DNA from 2 places in the Enterobacter chuandaensis genome. Region 1 is predicted to be linked to the other one. Evidence: predicted binding sites of a transcription regulator. Region 1 holds the regulator's gene; the other holds the start of a gene.
The links. The regulator LexA, encoded in region 1, represses DNA repair genes until DNA is damaged. The targets are predictions, from matches to a motif close to TNCTGTATGTACATACAGNA.

Region 1 (7,966 bases):
GCAATACCGTAGTCGGAGACAATTGCCGCCCGGCCAGACGCCGTTGAGTTAAGGTTTTTGGTAATCTGGTCCGTGCCCCTCAGTGCAGCGTCCAGAGCAACGCCGGCAGCCACCACATTGCTTCTTTGAATACCGCGCAGATAATCAATATCCTGCTGGTCGATAGACGAACTTACCCGGCCATGGGCATAGCCTTTCGCCATAAAGGCCACGGAAAGCACATCGTTAGGGATACTCACGGCGAGGCCTGCTCCTGCCGTCGCGCGAGCGGTTTTGCCCTTAAGATAGTCCAGCTCATCGGCCAGATCTTTGGCCGCGCCCTGGAACTGGTTGATTGAGCCTAAAGGATTAGTGATGACCTGAATTGGCGTAAGGTTATCAACCACATCCTTATAGTGATTGATTTTGTCGTTGATGGTATCAATCTCATCCTGAAGATTGTCCTCATCCGTTACCTGCACCCCAACGGACGGTAAAATGACCGTCACGTCATCGTCCGGTTTTGCCTTTGCCAGCAGCGCTGGGTTAATTAACGCCCCGCTACCATAATTGCCCGAAGCAACGCCGGTGCCGCCCATGGCGTCGCTTCGTGATTCTGTCCAGGTATTGGCTGCTCCCGCCTGATTTGCCATAAACAAGGAGACAGCGATGCTAACCACCGAAAATTTAAAATGTTTTTTCACAGTATGCTCGTCTTATAGTCTGTTATGAAATAACCCCTGTCTGTTATCCCCCAAACAGGCGCGAACTATTGCTGTGAATAAAGATAAAAAGACCCGCTAATTCATTCCCTAAGTAAAACTTCCTTACGGCCTGTTGTAATTTGTGACGGCCCTCAATATTTATAGAAGAGGAAATTATTTTTTCCCAGGTTTTCCATTATGCGGCCCGAAAAACTGCGGTGGATGGTCCACCCAGCGGTCTTCCCGCGTGGCGGCATAGACCGGGTTGAGCGGATAGTAGATGCGGTTGTGCTTCTTGTTGGCTTCCCCCACAACCAGCAACCGCACCTCTTCTTCCGTGTTGTTGATAAAGGTATGGCAGACGCCGGTTCCGGCGGGAAAGCCCACGCTGTCTCCTGGTTCTAGTTTCCACAAATAGCCATTAATCCAGGCTTCGGGATAACCTTCAAGTACATAGATAAACTCTTCTTCGTCACTTTCCGCATGGGGATAGGATGTCCGACGCCCCGGCGGTAAACGCTCATGGTGAATGCCAATGCGCCTGAGGCCGAGGCTGCGCGCCAGCGGCGATCCGATGGAAAAAAGCTCGTTACTGTCGGGGTAGGTGGCGTCATCGGGCCCTTCTACGTCGCGCCAGTGCTTGATACAGTCTGGTTTTTTCATGGTTGTATTCCCGGTTTGCGATGCGTCAGGTATAGCACAGCCTGGCGGATATCGGTGTTTTTACCAGAACATGGTAAAGTGAGGGTTTTACGTCCCAGAACATCCGAGGTGCTATATGGATAAGTCCACAAAAGAGCTGTTAGCGCAGGCCGAAAAGCTGTGCGCGCAACGCAATGTGCGCCTGACCCCGCAGCGCCTTGAAGTCCTGCGTCTGATGAGCCTGCAGCAGGGTGCCATCAGCGCATATGACCTCCTCGACCTGCTCCGCGAAAGCGAGCCGCAGGCTAAACCGCCGACGGTGTATCGCGCGCTGGATTTCCTGCTGGAACAAGGGTTTGTGCATAAGGTCGAATCCACAAACAGCTATGTCCTCTGCCATCTTTTCGATCAGCCAACGCATACATCGGCCATGTTTATCTGCGATCGTTGCGGCGTGGTGAAAGAAGAGGGAGCGGAGGGCGTAGAGGATATTATGCATACGCTGGCGGCAAAAATGGGTTTTGCCCTGCGTCATAACGTGATTGAAGCACACGGGTTGTGTTCTGAATGCGTTGAGGTGGAAGCCTGTCGGCATCAGGATGCGTGTCAGCACGATCACTCAATCCTGGTGAAGAAAAAGCCGCGTTAAGGGCAAAAGAAAAGGCGGCTTAGAGCCGCCTGTGTGGGTTATTCAGCGTTACCAGCGGTAGTCGTTACGGGTTTCCCAGTCTTTGACTTCATTTTCTGCCTGATCTTTCGCGTAGCCGTAACGTTCCTGAATTTTACCGACAAGCTGATCGCGTTTACCTTCAATGACGGTCATATCGTCATCAGTCAGCTTACCCCACTGTTCTTTCGCTTTACCTTTGAACTGCTTCCAGTTGCCGCCGATTTCGTCTTTATTCATCATCGTGTCCTCTTAGTTAAGCGTCGGGTCGTAACGTCCGTTACGTTCTTTTCTGCTGGACGTGATAATTATTGTAGTTAAGGATTCGGCAGTTGATTTCATATTCGGAATCTTTAACCGTCACGATATATCGTGACGGGAAGGAAGCCAGGTATTATTTTGCCAGTGACGATGCCAGATAAAAGCAAGCGACAGGCCGCGCAGGGAGAGGAATACCGCAAGCGCCAGCCACAAACCGTGATTACCCAGCCAGGGAAGCGTCAGCAGCGTCAGACCAAACCCCGCCGCCGCGACCGCCATACTATTACGCATTTCCGCCCCGCGCGTCGCACCGATAAACATGCCGTCCAGCAGATAACACCAGACACCTACCACCGGCAAGATCACCTGCCAGACGATGTAGTGATCCGCAAGTTCGCGTAAAGACGGGATCGAAGTGAGTAATGCAATAATGTCGCGCCCAAAGCAGGCGTAAATCAGTGCGAATGCCAGCGCGACCAGGCCCGACTGACGGCATGCCGCGCGCCATACTTCACGAAGCTGGCCACTTTCACGCGCACCGTACGCCTGCCCTGAATGCGCCTCAACGGCGTAGGCGAAACCGTCCAGCGCGTAGGCGGTAAACGTCAGCAATGTCATCAGGACCGCATTCACCGCGACAATCTCAGGCCCAAGGCGGGCACCAAAAACCGTCAACGCGCCAAAACAGAGCTGTAGCAGAAGCGAGCGCAGCATGATGTCACGGTTGAGCGCCAGCAGTTTACGGATATTGCCGCGCCATGCGGTTTTCAGCATTACGAGGGATATCCCGCGCAGGACCAGTACGCGCCAGACCATCCACAGCCCAATGAATAAGGTTCCGTATTCGGCAATTGCCGTCGCCAGTGCCGCCCCGCGCACGTCCATATGCAGGCCTATCACCAGCCAGAGATCGAGCGCGATGTTAAGCAGGTTTCCCACGACCAGTAAAATTACGGGCGCACGGGCGTACTGCACGCCCAGTAGCCACCCCAGCAGAACGAGATTCGCCAGCGAGGCAGGCGCGCTGAGCCAGCGGATTTCCAGGAAGCGACGCGCCTGCTCCAGTACCGCCTCGCTGCCGCCAACAACATGGAGCGCAAGGTCTATCAGGGGCGTGCGCAGTAAAACAATGAGCGCCCCCGCGCCAAGCGCCAGGATCAGCGGCTGCACCAGCGCGCGCGCCAGACGTAACGGGTCTTTTGCACCATACGCCTGTGCCGTGAGCCCGGTAGTGCTCATCCGCAAAAAGAGCAGCAGCATAAACAGGAAGCTGGTTGCGGTTGCGCCAATCGCCACGCCGCCAAGATAAACAGGGGAATCGAGATGGCCAATAACGGCCGTGTCGACCAGACCCAGCAAGGGCACGGTGATATTGGAAAAAATCATCGGCAGGGCAAGACGCCACAATGCCTTATCAGATGCCGTCAGCAGTGACATGAGAGATACCGGCAAGGGTAAATGAAGCAGGCTACAGCGGAAGCGTAGCCTGTCAGGAAGTGATTACAGCCATTCGCCGTTACGAATCACGCCAACAGCCAAACCTTCAATAGAGAAGCTCTGTTCGCGGAGATCGACCACAATCGGAGTGAATTCGCTGTTTTCGGGCAGCAGCTGAACGGTGTTACCCTGTTTTTTCAAACGCTTAACGGTCACTTCGTCATCAATACGCGCGACCACCACCTGGCCGTTACGTACATCCTGCGTTTTGTGAACGGCCAGCAGATCGCCGTCCAGGATACCGATGTCTTTCATGGACATCCCGCTGACGCGCAGCAGGAAATCAGCGCTCGGTTTGAACATGCCAGGATCGACCTGGTAGTGACCTTCAATATGCTGTTGTGCCAGCAGCGGTTCACCTGCAGCAACGCGGCCTATCAGCGGAATGCCCGTCTCTTCTTCCACCAGCAGGCGGATACCACGCGACGCGCCTGACACAATCTCAATCACACCCTTACGCGCCAGCGCTTTCAGGTGTTCCTCGGCAGCATTCGGAGAACGGAAACCCAGACGCTGCGCGATTTCCGCGCGCGTGGGTGGCATACCCGTCTGGCCGATATGATCCCGAATGAGATCAAACACCTCTTGCTGCCTGGTCGTTAATGCTTTCATTCCGCCCCCTGGGTGTATATACAGTTATGCTGTGAGTATATACAGTCAAAGGCGATTTTGGAACCAAAAACTGCACAAAAAACCAGGGACTTAATTATTCCTCGAGGCTCATCGGAAATGTGACCAAAGCAGCGTGACCCAGGTAATGGCTGCTGTGATAATCGCCAGCAGGACAGCGGCGGAGCCCATATCTTTCGCGCGGCCAGAAAGCTCGTGGAAATCAGAGCCGATCCGGTCGACCACGGCCTCAATAGCGCTATTGAGAATTTCCACTATCATCACCAGAAGTACGGAACCGATGAGAAGCACGCGGGTAATGGCATCTACATCAAGGAAACAGGCGATGATAACCGCGACGATAGCGGCGACACCTTCCTGGCGAAAAGCGGCTTCATTAACCCAGGCGGCACGGAAACCTTTCCATGAATAACCGGCAGCTTTGATGATACGCGTTAACCCAGTGGTATTATTGGCCATTAAAAGAACCTTTTTTAAAAAAGAGCGTCAGTAACAGAAGGCGTAGCGCGTTGCGCTGCCGCCTGAAGTATGACGGGTAACAACAGAAATTTTGCGCGCTTTCTGTTATCCTTGCGCCGCAATTGCATTATTAACCAGAGGCTTTACATCGTTTATGTCCGGCTGGCCACGAATTTACTACAAATTACTTAATTTACCATTAAGCATACTGGTAAAAAGCAAGTCTATCCCAGCAGAACCCGCGCTGGAACTGGGGCTCGATACGTCGCGCCCTATTATGTATGTTTTGCCTTATAACTCGAAGGCAGACCTGCTGACACTTCGCGCCCAGTGTCTGGCGCATGATTTACCCGACCCGCTTGAACCGCTGGAAGTTGACGGCACTTTGCTGCCGCGCTACGTGTTCATTCATGGCGGGCCGCGCGTGTTTACCTATTACACACCGAAAGAAGAGTCCATCAAGCTGTTCCACGACTATCTCGACCTGCACCGCAGCAATCCTGACCTGGATGTGCAGATGGTGCCGGTATCGGTGATGTTTGGCCGCCGTCCGGGCCGCGAAAAAGGCGAAGAGAACCCGCCGCTGCGCATGCTTAACGGCATCCAGAAGTTCTTCGCGGTCTCCTGGCTGGGACGCGACAGCTTTGTGCGCTTCTCCCCTTCCGTCTCCCTTCGCCGAATGGCGGACGAGCACGGCACCGATAAGATCATCGCGCAAAAACTGGCGCGCGTGGCGCGTATGCACTTCGCCCGTCAGCGCCTGGCGGCCGTAGGGCCACGTCTCCCTGCGCGTCAGGATCTGTTCAACAAGCTGCTGGCCTCCAAAGCAATCGCCCGCGCCGTTGAAGACGAAGCGCGCAGCAAGAAAATTTCCCATGAGAAAGCCCAGCAGAACGCCATTGCGCTGATGGAAGAGATCGCAGCGAACTTCTCTTACGAGATGATTCGTCTTTCCGATCGTATTCTCGGCTTTACCTGGAACCGCCTTTATCAGGGCATCAACGTACATAACGCCGAACGTGTGCGGCAGCTGGCGCACGATGGCCATGAGATTGTCTATGTCCCCTGCCACCGCAGCCACATGGACTACCTGCTTCTCTCCTACGTGCTCTATCATCAGGGGCTGGTACCGCCGCACATTGCCGCCGGTATTAACCTGAACTTCTGGCCAGCCGGTCCGATCTTCCGCCGCCTGGGTGCGTTCTTTATTCGTCGCACCTTCAAGGGCAACAAGCTCTACTCCACCGTGTTCCGCGAGTATCTGGGCGAGCTGTTCAGCCGCGGTTATTCCGTAGAGTACTTCGTGGAAGGGGGACGTTCCCGTACCGGTCGTCTGCTCGATCCGAAGACCGGCACGCTGTCGATGACCATTCAGGCGATGCTGCGCGGTGGAACCCGTCCGATTACGCTGGTGCCAATTTACATTGGCTATGAGCACGTGATGGAAGTGGGCACGTACGCCAAAGAGCTGCGTGGTGCGACCAAAGAGAAAGAGAGCCTGCCGCAGATGCTGCGCGGCCTGAGCAAGTTACGCAACCTGGGTCAGGGCTACGTAAACTTTGGCGAGCCGATGCCGCTGATGACGTATCTGAACCATCATGTTCCGGATTGGCGCGAGTCTATCGATCCTATCGAAGCGGTTCGTCCGGCCTGGCTGACGCCAACGGTGAACGGTATCGCGTCCGAGCTGATGGTGCGCATTAACAACGCCGGTGCGGCCAATGCCATGAACCTGTGCTGTACGGCGCTGCTGGCTTCCCGTCAGCGTTCCCTGACCCGTGAACAGCTCACGGAGCAGCTGGACTGCTACCTGGACATGATGCGCAACGTACCGTACTCGGTTGATTCGACAGCGCCTTCTGCTACCGCCAGCGAGCTTATCGATCACGCGTTGCAGATGAATAAGTTTGAAGTCGAGAAGGACACGATCGGCGACATCATCATTCTGCCACGCGAGCAGGCGGTGCTGATGACGTACTATCGCAACAACATCGCCCATATGCTAATGCTGCCGTCGCTCATGGCGGCCATTATCACCCAGCATCGCCGCATTTCACGTCAGGAGCTGTTGCGTCACGTTGAGACGCTCTACCCGATGCTGAAAGCGGAGCTGTTCCTGCGCTGGAGCAAGGAAGAGCTGGCCGTTGAGCTGGAAAAACTGACGGAAGAGCTGCGCCGTCAGGGGCTGATCACCGTTGCGAACGACGAGCTGCACATCAATCCGTCACGCTCCCGTACTCTGCAACTGCTGGCGGCCGGTGCGCGCGAAACGCTGCAGCGCTACGCCATTACGTTCTGGCTGCTGAGCGCGAACCCGTCTATCAACCGCGGTACGCTGGAGAAAGAGAGCCGGACGCTGGCACAGCGCCTGTCCGTTCTGCACGGCATTAACGCCCCGGAATTCTTCGACAAGGCGGTCTTCAGCTCGCTGGTGCTGACGCTGCGTGACGAAGGCTTCATCAGCGATACGGGCGATGCCGAGCCGGAAGAGACGCTGAAGGTTTACCAGATGCTGGCTGAGCTGATTACGTCGGACGTGCGTTTGACGATTGAGAGCGCGACGCAGGGCGAGTGATGTGAAAAAGCCGGGTGGTGTTTCACCTTGCCCGGCCTGACGTTCTGCATAACAGAAAGGCCCGGTAAGCGCTAACGCTACCGGGCCTTATTTTTGAGCCTTATTAAATCACCGTATTCAGCTCAGAAGCGTAAAGGCAATCATCCCGACAATCGCACCCGTCGTGCCGAGGATGGTTTCCATCAGCGTCCAGGTTTTCAGGGTTTGCGCTTCGGTCGCGCCGGTAAACTTACCGAACAGCCAGAAGCCAGCATCGTTAACGTGCGAGACGACAATCGAACCGCCCGCGATACAGATAGACAGCGCGGCCATCTGCGCACCAGAGTAGTTGAGCTGTTCAATCACCGGCATCACCAGACCCACGGCGGTTAAGCACGCGACGGTCGCGGAACCCTGAATGATACGCACCGCCGCAGCCAGCACGAAGCAGGTTACCGCAATCGGCAGACCCATCCCGGTCAGCGCTTCACCCAGAGCCGGGCCCACGCCGGAATCCACCAACACCTGCTTGAACACGCCACCGGCACCGATCACCAGCAGGATAATCCCCGC
Region 2 (7,966 bases), 2.0 Mb from region 1:
GGGAAAACGAGCTGGTTATTGGCGTGGATGATACCTTTCCGTTTTCTCTCCTGACGCCGCTTATTGAAGCGTTTTATCTGCATCACAGCGTCACCCGGCTTATCTTCATCAATGGCGTGCTGGGCGGCTCCTGGGATGCATTAACCCAGGGCAGGGCGGACATTTTTGTCGGTGCCCTGCATGAGCCTCCCCAGTTGAGTGATTTTGGTTTTGCCCGCCTGGGCGTGCTGGAGCAGGTATTTGCCGTGGCGCCCCATCATCCGCTGGCCCAGGTGCCGGAGCCCCTTAACCGCCGCATCATTAAGGGGTACCGCGCGATTGTGGTGGGAGACAGTTCACGCCCCGAATGTGCGGTTTCCTCGCAGCTGCTGGATGAGCAGGAAGCCATCACCGTTTTCGACTTCAAAACCAAGCTGGAACTGCAAATTAGCGGTCTGGGCTGTGGCTATTTGCCGCGTTATCTGGCGCGGCGCTTTATTGATAGCGGTGCGCTTGTTGAAAAACAGGTACTTGCTCAAAGCAGTAACGAATCGGTGTGGGTGGGCTGGAATGAACAAACCGCCGGGCTTGCCAGCGCCTGGTGGCGGGACGAAATTTTAGCAAATAGTGCTATCGCCGCCGTTTACTCTCAGAGCAGCGTCGAGAAATCAGCCAGTTAGCAAAAAGAAAATTGCCCGGTGCGTTGCAAAGTATTGCCTTTTGTATCCGATGTGGGGCAAAATGCCGCCGCTGCAACCAAATGAATAATCGACGATATAAAAGGCGTCGGTTATTTTTTTTTGCATGTACGAAACGAAACTAAAAACCAAGAGGCCGGGCTTCGTACCGGATAGATATTTACTAAAATCCGACAGTTGTTGTCGCTGAGGAAGAAACAAATGGGGCAATTTTTCGCTTACGTGGCGGTTATCACCGTAAAGGAGAATAACTATGTCGCATAACGCAACTCCAAACACCTCTCGCGTGGAATTACGTAAAACGCTTACGTTGATTCCGGTTGTTATGATGGGCCTTGCCTATATGCAACCGATGACGCTGTTCGATACATTCGGTATCGTATCGGGCCTCACTGACGGTCACGTTGCGACGGCGTACGCCTTTGCACTGGTCGCTATTCTCTTTACTGCGCTGAGCTACGGTAAGCTGGTTCGCCGTTTCCCGTCCGCAGGCTCTGCGTACACCTATGCCCAGAAATCCATCAGCCCGGCGGTTGGCTTTATGGTGGGCTGGTCATCGCTGCTGGACTACCTGTTCATGCCGATGATCAACATTCTGCTGGCAAAAATTTACTTTGAAGCGCTGGTGCCTTCCGTGCCGTCGTGGCTCTTCGTTGTTGCGCTGGTGGCCTTTATGACCATCTCTAACCTGCGCAGCATCAAGACCGTGGCTAACTTCAACACCCTGATCGTTATCCTGCAGATGGGGATTGTTGCGGTTATCGTCGGCCTGATCATCTACGGCGTTTCTCACGGCGAAGGCGCAGGCACGCTGACCAGCACCCGTCCATTCTGGTCTGAAGGTGCACACGTTGTGCCGATGATCACCGGTGCGACCATCCTGTGCTTCTCGTTCCTGGGCTTCGACGGTATCTCTTCTCTGTCTGAAGAGACCAAAGACGCCGAGCGCGTAATCCCGCGAGCGATTTTCCTGACAGCGCTGATTGGCGGCCTGATCTTTATCTGTGCCTCCTACTTCCTGCAGCTGTACTTCCCGGATATCTCTCGCTTTAAAGATCCGGATGCGTCACAGCCTGAAATCATGCTGTACGTAGCAGGTAAAACCTTCCAGTGGGGCGTGCTGATCTTCTCCAGCGTGACCGTGCTGGCGTCCGGCATGGCGGCACACGCGGGTGTTTCTCGTCTGATGTACGTTATGGGTCGTGACGGCGTGTTCCCAACTCGTTTCTTCGGCTACGTGCATCCGAAATGGCGTACCCCGGCGTGGAACGTGCTGCTGGTTGGCGCGATTGCCCTGCTGGCGATTAAATTTGACCTGGTGACGGCGACCGCGCTGATTAACTTCGGTGCGCTGGTGGCGTTCACCTTCGTTAACCTCTCCGTGATCTCTCAGTTCTGGATCCGTGAGAAACGCAACAAAACGCTGAAAGACCACTTCAACTACCTGGTACTGCCAGTGTGTGGTGCCCTGACGGTAGGCGCGCTGTGGATTAACCTGGAAGAGAGCTCTATGGTTCTGGGGCTGATTTGGGGCGGTATCGGTCTGGTTTACCTGGCCTGCGTTACGAAGAGCTTCCGTAACCCGGTTCCTCAGTACGAAGACGTCGCGTAATATTGTGTCGGGTGGCGGCTACGCCTTACCCGACCTACAAAACACGCAGGCCCGCGCCAGCGGGCAAAAAAAGCCGGAGACATCGCCTCCGGCTTTTTTATTCCCCTCACTTAGACTATCTCTTGCGCGTACTGGAACAGGGATTTCAACAGTGCCTGTTTTTCAGCATTCCCTTCGTACTGGCCATAAAGCATTTCCAGCTCCTGGGCATAACTATTAAGGAACTCCGGGGTAAAGACATTGCGACGATGCTGTAGCCAGCGTTCCTGTTCTGTTTCATCCAGCGTGCCGGGATAGTTACGTGCCCGGTAATTAAACATCAGCTTTTCGATGCGCTTGTCGGCGAAGGTGATATCCAGCGCCGGCAGGTTGCGCGGCTCGGTTTGCAGGACGATATTCATGGCTGCACGATCGGCATCGCTGAAGAAGCCGTTATACAGCTGTGCGTCTACATTTTCCGACGGAACAAATGGCTCTGCTTCGGCAAAGATGGCGACAACTTTTTCGCGCACCTGCGGATTTTCACGCAGAACCTTAAGATTATCCAGGCAGTGCTGGCGGTTAATACCCAGCCTGTCGGCATCTTCCGGGCGCAGCGTGTTGGCCTGCGCCAGCACCGGACATTTATTGATATGCACCAGTTTGACCGGCACCGCAGGCAGATCCCCGAGTTCGTTTTTCGGGGTGTAAAGCCGTTCGCGCAGGGTATCGCTGTCGAGTTCCAGCAGCGGCGAAATATCGCCCGCCAGGTCCACCATGATAACCGCATTACGGTTATCCGGATGCCACGCCAGCGGCGCAACCCAGCTGGTGTTGCCGCGCCAGGCGCCAAACATGCCGGAAATGTGCACCAGCGGTTTCATCTGCGGTACATCAATCAGCATGGTCAGTTTCTGCTTGCTGCGGTGGCTAAGCAAATACTCAAACAGCCTTGGCTGCGCGGTTTTCACCAGCTTTGCCATGGCGATGGTGGCATAAACGTCCGCCATCGCGTCGTGGGCATTGCTGTGCTCGATGCCGTTGGCGCGCGTCAGGTGCTCCAGCCGGAAGCTCGTCAGCCCTTCCTCATTCTCCGGCCAGTTAATGCCTTCAGGACGCAGGGCATAACAGGCGCGCATGATATCGAGTAAATCCCAGCGCGAGTTGCGGTTCTGCCAGCTCCAGGCGTAGGGATCGTAAAAGTTGCGATAGAAGATGTTGCGCGTCACTTCATCGTCAAAACGGATGTTGTTGTAACCGACCACGCAGGTGTTGGGAACGGTAAACAGCTCGTGAATGCGGCGGGCGAACTCTGCTTCATTAACGCCTTTTTCCCGCGCTTCCTGCGGCGTAATTCCGGTGACCATCACCGCGCCAGGCTGCGGCAGGTAGTCATCCGCCGGTTTGCAGTAAAAGACCTCGGGCTCGCCAATGATGTTGAATTCGTCGTCGGTACGGATGGCGGCAAACTGCGCCGGTCGGTCCAGCGCCGGATGCGTGCCAAAGGTTTCGTAGTCGTGGAATAAAAAAGTCGGGCGTGCGGCAGAGTCAGACACCAGTAATACCATCCTGTTAAAAAATGACGTCACTATGGTAAACGATCGTGCGGGTCAGACCGAATAAAAAGCGCCGCGGTGGCGTAAATTTGCGAGACAGCTTCAGAGAAAAACCTGAGTTCTGTCACATTTTTTTTCAATTAAGCCAGGTAACGACATCAGAACTCCCGTAAAAAGGTCATCGATTTTTAATGACCTGAGGATATACCGTTGAAACGCCGTCTGTTTATTGCTGTTTCTTTACTCGCTTCGAGTGTCTCATCTGCTTTTGCGGCCGAACCACTGGATTTTTCGCCGCAGCCTCCGGCCATTCAGGCGGGCTCCTGGGTGCTGATGGATTACACGACTGGTCAGATCTTAACGGCGGGCAACGAACATCAGCAACGCAATCCGGCGAGCCTCACCAAGCTGATGACGGGCTATGTGGTCGATCGGGCCATTGACAGCCATCGCATTACGCCGGACGACATTGTCACCGTAGGGCGTGACGCGTGGGCGAAAGGCAACCCGGTTTTTGACGGATCGTCGCTGATGTTCCTGAAAGAGGGCGATCGCGTCTCCGTGCGTGACCTGAGCCGTGGGCTGATTGTCGATTCCGGCAACGACGCCTGCGTGGCGCTGGCCGATCACGTGGCGGGCGGGCAGCCGCAGTTTGTGAAGATGATGAACGACTACGTGCAGAAGCTGAACCTGCGCGATACGCACTTTGAAACCGTCCACGGTCTGGACGCGCCGGGCCAGCACAGCTCCGCTTACGATCTGGCCGTGCTCTCCCGCGCCATCATCCACGGTGAGCCAGAGTTTTACCATATGTACAGCGAAAAGAGCCTGACCTGGAACGGGATCACTCAGCAGAACCGTAACGGCCTGCTGTGGGATAAGACCATGAATGTGGACGGTCTGAAAACGGGGCATACCTCGGGCGCGGGCTTTAACCTGATTGCCTCCGCGGTGGACGGCCAGCGTCGTTTGATCGCGGTGGTGATGGGGGCCGACAGCCCGAAAGGGCGCGAGGACCAGGCACGCAAGCTTTTGCACTGGGGACAGCAGAATTTTGATACGGTGCAGATCCTGCATAACGGTAAAAAAGTGGGGACAGAGCGTATCTGGTACGGTGATAAAGAACAGATAAACCTGGGCACCGATCAGGACTTCTGGTTGGCACTGCCAAAAGCGGAAGTGCCGAACATCAAAGCCAAATACGTGCTGGATAAAAAAGAGCTGGAAGCGCCGATTGCCGCCCATCAGCGGGTCGGGGAGATCCAGCTCTACGATCGCGACAAAGTTGTGGCGCACTGGCCGCTGGTCACGCTGGAAGCCGTTGATAAGGGCGGCGTATTCTCACGCCTGAGCGATTATCTTCACCACACGCTGTAACCGCTGATGAGCAGACTGGCAGGGTTGCGAGTCTGCTCACATAATAAACACTCCTCGTTTGCCGATAATAGAAATCCTGCTTTATAGTGTATAAATATACAGTGATAATCGGAGGCAGCATGGACTACAGCATCAAGCAGCAACAGAAGCGTAAAATTGCGGGTTTTCATCTTGTTGGGCCGTGGGAAAAAACGGTCAAGCAGGGCTTTGAACAGCTGGTCATGTGGGTGGACGGGCGTCACATTGAGCCGCTGGAGTGGGTGGCGGTCTATTACGATAATCCCGATGAGGTTCCGGCAGAAAAACTGCGCTGCGATACGGCCGTTACGGTGCCGGATGATTTCGTGATCCCGGAAAATAGCGAAGGGGTGATGATGACGGAAATCGCGGCTGGTGATTATGCCGTGGCGACGGCGCGCGTGGAAAACTACGACTTTGCGACCCCGTGGTATCAGTTCTTTAATTCCCTGCTGCAGGACAATAAATATCAGATGGCGCTTAAGCCCTGCTTTGAGCGCTATCTTAATGATGGCAACGCGGACGGCTACTGGGATATTGAAATGTTCATCGCAGTAGAGCACAAAACGGTTTAAGCCTGCTTAATGAAGGGTTTTTCAGCCGGGAGCGATCCGTCCGGCTGAAAACACAGTACAATTGTGGTTTGCCGTGTAGCTGGAGAGCGGGTGTGCGTCCCGACAAATCATTAACCCCTTTTGAAATTCGTTTATATAAACATTACCGCGTGGTGCACGGGTGCCGCATTGCGCTGGCATTTGTGCTGACGTTTGTCCTCGTCCGGTTGCTGGATGTACCGGAAGGGACATGGCCGCTGATCACGCTGGTAGTGGTGATGGGGCCTATCTCATTTTGGGGGAACGTTGTCCCGCGCGCCTTCGAGCGCATCGGCGGTACCGTTCTCGGCTCTGCACTGGGGCTTATCGCCCTGAAGCTGGAGCTGATCTCCTTTCCGGTGATGCTGGCATGGTGCGGGGCCGCCATGTTCCTGTGCGGCTGGCTGGCGCTGGGCAAGCGGCCTTATCAGGCGCTGCTGATTGGTATCACTCTCGCGGTCGTGGTCGGTGCGCCCGCCGGGGATATGACCACGGCGCTGTGGCGAAGCGGGGACGTCATTCTGGGATCGCTGCTCGCCATGCTGTTTACCGGCATCTGGCCGCAGCGGGCTTTTTTGCACTGGCGTATCCAGATGGCAAACTACGTTACCGCCTTTAACCGCGTCTATCAGGCCGGTTTTTCCCCTAATCTGGTTGAACGTCCGCGGCTGGAAAAGCATCTGCAAACCATACTCAACGACGTGGTTAAAATGCGCGGACTGATCACGCCCGCCAGCAAAGAGACCCATATCCAGAAAGCAATTTTCGAAGCTATCCAGACGGTCAGCCGCAATCTGGTGTGCATGCTTGAACTGCAAATCAATGCGCACTGGGCTTCTCGCCCCAGCCACCTGTTGATGCTTAACGCGCAGACCCTCAAAGAGACGCAAATGATGACGCAGCAAACCCTGCTGACCATCGCCCATGCGCTCTATGAAGGCAACCCGCAGCCCGTTCTGGCGAACAGCGAGCGTCTGAATGAAATTGTGGCAGAGCTGAAACAGCTGATCAATGAGCGGCAGGGCGATAACGTGGCGGAAACGCCCATCCATGGCTATGTCTGGCTGAGCCTGGAACTGGCGCGTCAGCTTGAGCTGCTATCGCACCTGATTTGTCGGGCGCTGCGCAAATAAAACGCGGATGTGACGCCTGCTGCTTCGATTCAGCAGCAATTGGGGTTATGATAGCTTTAAACGATATAGCCATTGTCATTCGCAGCCGCTGTCAGTAAGGTTATTGTTACAACGGTTGCTTTAACGAATCCGAATCTCACATTATCAGGGGTGTAAAAATGGAAACTACCAAGCCTTCGTTCCAGGATGTTCTGGAATTCGTCCGCCTGTTCCGCCGCAAAAACAAGCTGCAGCGTGAAATCCAGGACGTTGAGAAGAAGATCCGTGACAACCAGAAGCGTGTTCTGCTGCTCGACAACCTGAGCGACTACATCAAGCCAGGCATGAGCGTTGAAGCTATTCAGGGCATCATCGCCAGCATGAAGAGCGACTATGAAGACCGTGTTGATGATTACATCATCAAAAATGCGGAGCTGTCCAAAGAGCGTCGCGACATCTCTAAGAAGCTGAAAGTGATGGGCGAAATCAAAAACGCCGAAGCAAAAAGCGAGTAATCGCAGCGAATTGTGAAAAAGGCTCTCTGGTGACAGGGAGCTTTTTTTATTTGTCGATCTGCGGTCCGTTGGTTTTGTAGGTTGGGTCAGGCGCAGCCGCCACCCGACAATTTTACCCGATGCAGAAAAGCAAAAAGCCTGCTATAAAAGCAGGCTTTTTAAATTTGGCTCCTCTGACTGGACTCGAACCAGTGACATACGGATTAACAGTCCGCCGTTCTACCGACTGAACTACAGAGGAATCGTTGTGGAGGCTTATCTTAGCGGCGAAAAAAGTTTTGTCAAACCTGATCTTAGGGAAAATCGCCTGATTGCCGATTCTGTCGTCAGTTTGTTGTAATTCCACACATCTTTTTAGGCAAAATACTTTGCAGGATTAGCATTTCTCCCCCATCATTTGAAATGGAGTTTCAACTTTTCTCGCTAAGGTCCATTTTGAACGTCACTGCCCCTCTGCGCCAGGCGATCATGCGCACGCCATGGTACGCAAAACGTAAAAGCTATCGTGTTCTGTTCTGGCGTGAAAT

Region 2: the regulator LexA is predicted to act here: its motif matches at 5,286-5,305, upstream of sbmC (DNA gyrase inhibitor SbmC).

The regions. Positions count from the first base shown of each region.
Region 1 covers NZ_CP097173.1:323,772-331,737, reverse strand. Annotated here, with positions in the region: gene traF (conjugal transfer protein TraF) at 1-632, opposite strand, end outside; gene MX657_RS01550 (cupin domain-containing protein) at 858-1,346, opposite strand; gene zur (zinc uptake transcriptional repressor Zur) at 1,462-1,974, shown strand; gene MX657_RS01540 (CsbD family protein) at 2,023-2,232, opposite strand; gene dinF (MATE family efflux transporter DinF) at 2,353-3,690, opposite strand; gene lexA (transcriptional repressor LexA) at 3,754-4,362, opposite strand; gene MX657_RS01525 (diacylglycerol kinase) at 4,471-4,839, opposite strand; gene plsB (glycerol-3-phosphate 1-O-acyltransferase PlsB) at 4,994-7,414, shown strand; gene gntU (gluconate transporter) at 7,532-7,966, opposite strand, start outside.
Region 2 covers NZ_CP097173.1:3,027,728-3,035,693, reverse strand. Annotated here, with positions in the region: gene MX657_RS14795 (LysR substrate-binding domain-containing protein) at 1-659, shown strand, start outside; gene yoeI (membrane protein YoeI) at 879-941, shown strand; gene MX657_RS14785 (APC family permease) at 931-2,289, shown strand; gene sbcB (exodeoxyribonuclease I) at 2,400-3,836, opposite strand; gene dacD (serine-type D-Ala-D-Ala carboxypeptidase DacD) at 4,035-5,201, shown strand; gene sbmC (DNA gyrase inhibitor SbmC) at 5,321-5,794, shown strand; gene MX657_RS14765 (FUSC family protein) at 5,887-6,945, shown strand; gene MX657_RS14760 (DUF496 family protein) at 7,104-7,439, shown strand; tRNA gene MX657_RS14755 (tRNA-Asn) at 7,605-7,680, opposite strand; gene emmdR (multidrug efflux MATE transporter EmmdR) at 7,842-7,966, shown strand, end outside.